DNA from 2 places in the Janthinobacterium sp. 78 genome. Region 1 is predicted to be linked to the other one. Evidence: predicted binding sites of a transcription regulator. Region 1 holds the regulator's gene; the other holds the start of a gene.
What was found. The regulator FNR, encoded in region 1, switches genes on or off when oxygen is low (the NO sensors DNR and NnrR bind a similar motif). The targets are predictions, from matches to a motif close to TTGATNNNNATCAA.
Positions count from the first base shown of each region.

Region 1 (3,419 bases):
CCCTGGGAATGGTTCTGGGTCTTGTTCTACAGCCTGGCAACCTACGGCAACGCGGGCTGGCTGCGCGAGCAGGTGTGCAAATACATGTGCCCCTACGCGCGCTTCCAGAGCGCCATGTTCGACCAGGACACGCTGATCATCACCTACGATGCCAAGCGCGGCGAACCGCGTGGCGCCATCAGCAAGAAGGCCGGCAACAACGACAAGCTGGGCGACTGCATCGACTGCACCCTGTGCGTGCAGGTGTGTCCGACCGGCATCGATATCCGCAACGGCCTGCAGTATGAATGCATCGGCTGCGCCGCCTGCGTCGATGCCTGCAATACGGTGATGGACAAGGTCGACCGGCCGCGGGGACTGGTACGCTACAGTACCGACCATGCGATGGAAAACAACTTCAGTTCGAAGCAGATCCGCCAGCGCGCCATGCGCCCGCGCGTGCTGATCTACACTTCCATCCTGGCCCTGATCATCATTGCCGTGTGTACCTCGCTGGCGCTGCGCACGCCCCTGAAAATGGACGTGATCCGCGACCGCGGTTCGATGGGACGCGAAGTGGAAGATGGCATGATCGAAAACGTCTACCGCTTGCAGATCATGAACACCTCGGAGCAAACCCAGCATTTTAAAATCAGCGCTTCCGGCTTGCCGGGCCTGACCTTGCTGACGCGCGAAGAGGTGACCTTGCAGCCGACGGAAACGCTGGGTTGGCCGATCCGCCTGCGCGTGCCGCACGGCGTGGGTGAGAAGGGTTCGAACAAGATTGCGATCGAATTGCATTCGCTGGACGACCCATCGCTGCATGTGCGTGAAAGCGCGGTATTCATCGTACCGCGGTGATGTTGATTCGGGGTCGGACCCTCCGGGTCCGACCCCGGTATGTCGCCGTAGGGGTAGCATCCAACATGCGGTAGGTTTACTGTATTTTCAACCCAGAAGCAAAAGCTGGGGTCAGACCCACAGGGTCCGACCCCAAGGAGAACAAAATGTCCGACAGTCTGAAACTGCAAGCACCCGCCGATCCCTGGTACAAGCATCGCTGGCCTTGGCTGCTGATGATCGGCCCCGGCCTGTCGGTGGTCGTCGGCAGCTTCATGGGCTATATCGCGTTTACGCAGCCCGATGCGCTGGTGGTGGGCGACTATTACAAGCAGGGCAAGGCGATCAACCAGGACTTGCGGCGCGATACGATCGCCAGCGACCTGGCGATGGATACCAGCCTGTCCTATGATGTGGCGTCAGCGCGCCTGAGTGGTTCCGTGCACAGCTTCGGCAAGGCTTACCAGGGTCCGCTGCAGCTGCATCTGGCGCATGCGACCCTGCCGGAAAAGGATATCAAGCTGCTGGTGCAGCCCGATGCGGCCGGCAATTTTTCCGTCGCGCTGCCGATGCTCGAACGCAGCCGCTGGCAAGTACTGGTGGAAAACGACAAACGCGAGTGGCGCCTGTCCGGCATCTGGACCTGGCCGCTGCAGCGCAGCATCGCGCTGCATGCAGATGAGGAACTGTAAGCCTTATTTGCAGACGTCCGTGCCGGCCGTAATGGCTTTCAACTTGGCGGGCTGCAAGATCTCGATCTCGCGGTTGGAGACGCGCAGCCAGCCTTCCTTCTTGAATTTCGACAATAAACGGCTGACGCTCTCGATGGTCAGCCCCAGGTAATTGCCGATTTCCTCGCGCGACATGCGCAGCTGAAATTTGCTGGCCGAATAGCCGCGCGCTTCATAGCGCGAGGCCAGGTTGACGATAAAGGCGGCAAAACGCTGGGTCGCCTGCATATTGCCCAGCAACAGCATGACGCTTTGCTCGCGCGTGATTTCCTGGCTCATCATGCGATGGAAATGACGCAGCAGGGTCGGCATATTGCCCAGTAATTGTTCCAGGCTGGAAAAAGGAATTTCACACACTTCGCTGTCTTCCAGCGCCACCGCATTACAGTGATGGCGGTCGGCGCTGATGGCGTCCATACCCAGCAGTTCGCCAGCCATCTGGAAACCCGTCACCTGCTCTTCACCGCCCGGATTGATCTGGTACGTCTTGAAGTGCCCCAGGCGGATCGCGTACAGATTCTGGAACGAGTCGCCGATGCGGAACAGCGAGGCACCGCGCACGATCTTGCGGCGGCGGCCGATGATCTGGTCCAGCCTGTCCATGTCGCCCACATCGAGGCCCATCGGCAGGCACAATTGATGCATGCTGCAGGTCGAGCATCGCGCACGCAACGCTTCCACGGTCACTGTGGGCATGGTGGGAGTGAGTAGCGCTTCAGTCATGTCGGTACCTTTTAGAAAATGCAATAACGAGTTTACTGCATACAGGGTTGCCGTGTGCCAATTTCACCGCATTTCCGCTGAATAAACGACGTTCTGACTTTGATTATATGGCAACATCGTTAAAAGCCCATGTGGGGAAGGCAATTTGCGCAGCGCCGCTTGCCAAGTTGATGTATTGATAGGAAAATTCCCGACAGCATTAGCTGCCGCCTGTACCGCCCGGTACTGAAAAGGAAATCATGAAGCCTCTCGGCATCAAAGCAAAAGTCGCGCTGGCCACCAGCCTGACCTCGATCGCCATGATCGCGCTGGTCACCATGATACAGGTGCAGCGCATGCGCGCCGACTTCACCCGAGTACTGCTGAGCCAGCAGTCTGCCCTGATCACCCGCACCGCTGCCGAACTCGACGACAAGCTGGGCATGCTGCTGCAGATCGTCACTTTGACGGCCCGGCAACAGCCGCCGGCATTGATCGCCCAGCCCGCCCAATTGCGCGAATACTATTCGCGCCGCTCGATGCTGGTACTGTTCGACGACGTGCTGGTGCTCGATGCGCAAGGCGCCGTCGTAGCCGACATGCCGGAAGTAGCGGGGCGCGCCGGCATCAACGTCGCCGAGCGCGAATATTTCCAGACCGTGCTGCGCACGCGCCAGCCCATGATCACCGAGCCGATGCTGGGCAAGTCGAGCGGCATGCCCATCGTGCAGATGGTGGCGCCCGTGCTCACCGCCGATGGCCAGGTGGCTGGCGTGGTGATCGGCGTGCTGCGCCTGTACAAGGACAACCTGCTGGGACGCTTGCGTTCGGAAAAGATCGGCAAGAGCGGCTATTACTTCATCCTCACGCGCGGCGCCGTGCCGCGCTACGTGCTGCACCCCGACACCAGCCGCTTGCTGCAGCCGCGCCTGCCGAACGCCAACCTGACCACCACGCAGTTGCTGAAGCAAGATGGCGAAGGCAGCATGGTCAGCACCAACAGCCGCGGCATCACGGCCGTCAACAGCTTCAAACGCCTGAAATCGGTGAACTGGCTGCTGGCCGCCTCGCTGCCTCTCGACGATGCCTTCGAACCGTTCGATGGCGTGCTGTACCGGCTGGTGCTGTGGAGCGTCCTCGCTTCGCTGCTGGCCGCGTTTATTCTGG
Region 1 covers NZ_QENT01000001.1:334,403-337,821, forward strand. The annotation lists gene ccoG (cytochrome c oxidase accessory protein CcoG) at 1-840, shown strand, start outside; gene C8C92_RS01395 (FixH family protein) at 987-1,511, shown strand; gene fnr (fumarate/nitrate reduction transcriptional regulator Fnr) at 1,515-2,273, opposite strand; gene C8C92_RS01405 (response regulator) at 2,513-3,419, shown strand, end outside.

Region 2 (3,419 bases), 640 kb from region 1:
GTGCAAATAGGCAGCAGCACGCGCGAACAGGTGCGCGCCGCCTTGGGCGACAGCACGGCCATCCGTTTTGACAGCGGCAATGAAGTGTGGATGTACACCTACCCGGCCGCCTCGGGCGCGCAGGGAGAATATGTGATTTTGTTTGGCGGGGACGGGGTGGTACGGAAGGTGCGCAGCGGGGAAGTGTACCGGGTAGCGAAGTAGCTCCCGCCAGCGTTGCGCTGGCGGGATGATGGTCTTAGCGTGCCTTCAGCAAGGCCCTTGCCGCCACGCCCGCGCCCACGCTGCGGCCTACACCGGCCACCTTGCGCTTGGGTGAGGCCTTCAGTTTGAAGATGCCGATCGACTGGGCCACGCTGTCGGTGCGCTGCGCCAGGCTGGTGGCGGCCGCGGCCGCCTGCTCCACCAGCGCCGCATTCTGCTGCGTAATGCCATCCATGTGGATGACGGCCTGGTTGACTTGCCCGATGCCCTGGTTCTGCTCGCGCGTAGTGGAAGAAATCTCGTCCATCATTTCCGTCACGCGGGCCACGGAGGCGATCACTTCCGCCATGGTGGCGCCCGCATTGCTGGTCAGCACGCTGCCCGCATTCACGGTGGCGATCGAATGGTCGATCAGGTGCTTGACTTCCTTGGCCGCCGTCGCCGAGCGCTGCGCCAGGCTGCGCACTTCGCCCGCCACAACGGCGAAGCCGCGGCCATGTTCGCCCGCGCGTGCCGCTTCCACGGCCGCGTTCAAGGCAAGAATGTTCGTCTGGAAGGCGATACCGTCGATCAGGCCGATAATGTCCAGAATCTTGCGCGACGAGGTGCTGATCTCATCCATCGTGGTGACCACTTCGCTGACGATGGTGCCGCCCTTGGCCGCGACGGTGGACGCCTGCACCGCCAGGTCGTTGGCCGTGGCCACGTGGTCGGCGCTGTTTTGCACCGTGGACGTCAGCTCTTCCATGCTGGCCGCCGTCTGCTCCAGGCTGGACGCTTGCGATTCCGTGCGGCTGGACAGGTCCATATTGCCCGTGGCGATCTCGGCCGTGGTGACGCGGATATCCTCGAAGTTGGCGCGCACGTCGCCGATGATGCTGTGCAGGTTGATGTTGGTCTGGCGCAAGGCCGCCATCAATTGACCCATATCATCGTCGCGCACCTTGTCGATGACGCCCGTCAGGTCGCCACCGGCCATCTTGCGCGCCATCGTGATGGCGTCGCCCAGCGGGGTAACGAGCGAATTGTGCAGATGGGTCCAGAAATACAGCATCAGCACCACGGCCGCGGCGGCAGCACCGCTGAGCCAGCTGCGCGTGGCCGTGCTCGTGTCGCCGTCGATACTCCACACGGCACAGCCGAGGATGGCCAGCACCACGCCGAAGACGATGCAATGCAGGGCCAGGTCTTGCGACAGGCTCAGCTTGCGCCACTCGGCCAGCTTGGCGGCCCAGCCCTGGCGCACGACGCGGCCATTGCGGATCGCCAGGTTGGCGCTATTGCCGTCCTTGAAACTTTTATACAGGGCTGCCGCTTCGTTGATCTGCTCGCGCGTAGGCTTGGTACGCACGGACATATAGCCGATCGGACGGCCGTTCTCGATGACGGGCGTGATATTGGCGAAGACCCAATAAAAATCGCCATTCTTGCAGCGGTTCTTGACCATGCCGGTCCATGGCATGCCCGTCTTGATGGTATCCCACAGGTCGGCAAACGCTTCGGCCGGCATATCGGGATGACGCAGAATATTCTGTGGCGCACCCAGCAGTTCCGTTTCCAAGAAACCGCTGACCTCAATGAAATACTGATTGGCGTAATTGATGTTTCCCTGTAAATCCGTGGTGGAAACAATCGTCATGCCTTCATTTAATACGTATTCCTTTTGCGTGATAGGCATATTGACCCGCATCGTCGCTCCTCTATTTTTTTTCAACTAGCATAACAAAATTATAAAAACAATATACCACATCAAGCACCAGCGAGATATCGCCACAGCGGCAGTGACGCCGGTCAAATAATTTAATAAAAGTCAATTTATTTATGTTTTAGAATTTACTTTGATTCAACTTGATTGATTTTATTGAAATGTAAAATTCAAATTGCGTGCAGATGCAATAATTAATAAAAAATTATGTATCGATGCAGCAGGCAATAAATAGGGTGTTTGCGCCGATAAAAAGACGCGGAAGCATTGCGATAAAGGCCAGCACATGGCGACGCCTGCCGCCAACAATAATGCAGCAACAATATTCATTTCTTGAGGGAAAATAAAAACTGGCGCGAACGCGCCAGTGGGGGATGTGTCTCCAATCCGCGACACAGGCGCCGGGGAGGCGCCTGGGAAGGGATGGCTTACTTGAACGTTTTGCGCGGTGGCGACTTTGGACGCGCTGGCGCAGGTTTGCGCTCGGTCGTGCCGTCATCGAGGCTGATGCGCAGTTTCTGGCCCGACACAACGACCGATTTCAGGTGGTCGAGGATTTCCGGCGGCATGCCTTCCGGCAAGTCCAGCACGCTGTAGTTGTCAAAGATATCGATACGGCCGATATGCTTGGCTTCCAGGTTCGCTTCGTTGGCGATGGCGCCCACGATGTTGCTTGGCGTCACGGCGTGCTCACGGCCCACTTCGATGCGGTAAGCCGTCACGCCCGGGCGTGGACGTTCCTTTTTCGGCGCGCGCGGCGCAGGTGCTGCCTCGCCCGCGTCCGCTGGCGCATCCTTGAACGCTGGCGCGGACTTGGCGGCGAACGGCTTGCGCGGCGCGGCTGGCGGCGCCAGGTCCGGTGCATCGCCGTCGCGGCTGATGCGCAATTGTTGACCAGCAACCCAGACGGACTTCAGCTGATCCAGCAATTCTTTCGGCATGGTATCTGGCAAGTCCAGGACGCTGTAGTCGTCATAGATTTCGATGCGGCCGATGTTTTTCGAATCGATGCCCGCTTCGTTGGCGATGGCGCCCACGATATTGCCCGGTTTCACGCCATGCTGATGACCGACTTCAATACGGAAAGTCTGCATGCCGGCGTCGGCAGGACGGGAAATGCGTTCCTTTTTCGGGAAGGCCGGACGCTCGCTGCGCTCGTTACGCTCGAAACGGTCGCCCCGTTCCGGACGGTCGTTGCGTTCGAAGCGGTCTTGGCGTACAGGACGGTCGTCTTGCCAGGTAGCTTGCTCGCGCGCCTTGTTCTTGTCCAGCAGCAGCGGCGTATTGCCACGTGCCATCTTCGCCAGGGCGGCGGCGATTTCGATGGCGGGAATATTCTGTTCGCGTTCGAAATCTTCGATCAGCGATTGGAACTGTTCCAGTTCGCCCAAGGCCAGAGTTTCGCTGATCTGTTCCTTGAACTTGGCGATACGCACATCGTTGACGGCCTGAATCGTCGGCAATTCCAGCATGCTGATCGGCTGGCGGGTCGAGCGTTCGATGGCTTTGA
Region 2 covers NZ_QENT01000001.1:971,552-974,970, reverse strand. The annotation lists gene bamE (outer membrane protein assembly factor BamE) at 1-204, shown strand, start outside; gene C8C92_RS04255 (PAS domain-containing methyl-accepting chemotaxis protein) at 239-1,882, opposite strand; gene C8C92_RS04250 (DEAD/DEAH box helicase) at 2,338-3,419, opposite strand, start outside.
Region 2: a site for FNR is predicted at 2,005-2,018, ahead of C8C92_RS04255 (PAS domain-containing methyl-accepting chemotaxis protein). Genes of this name have one in related genera too.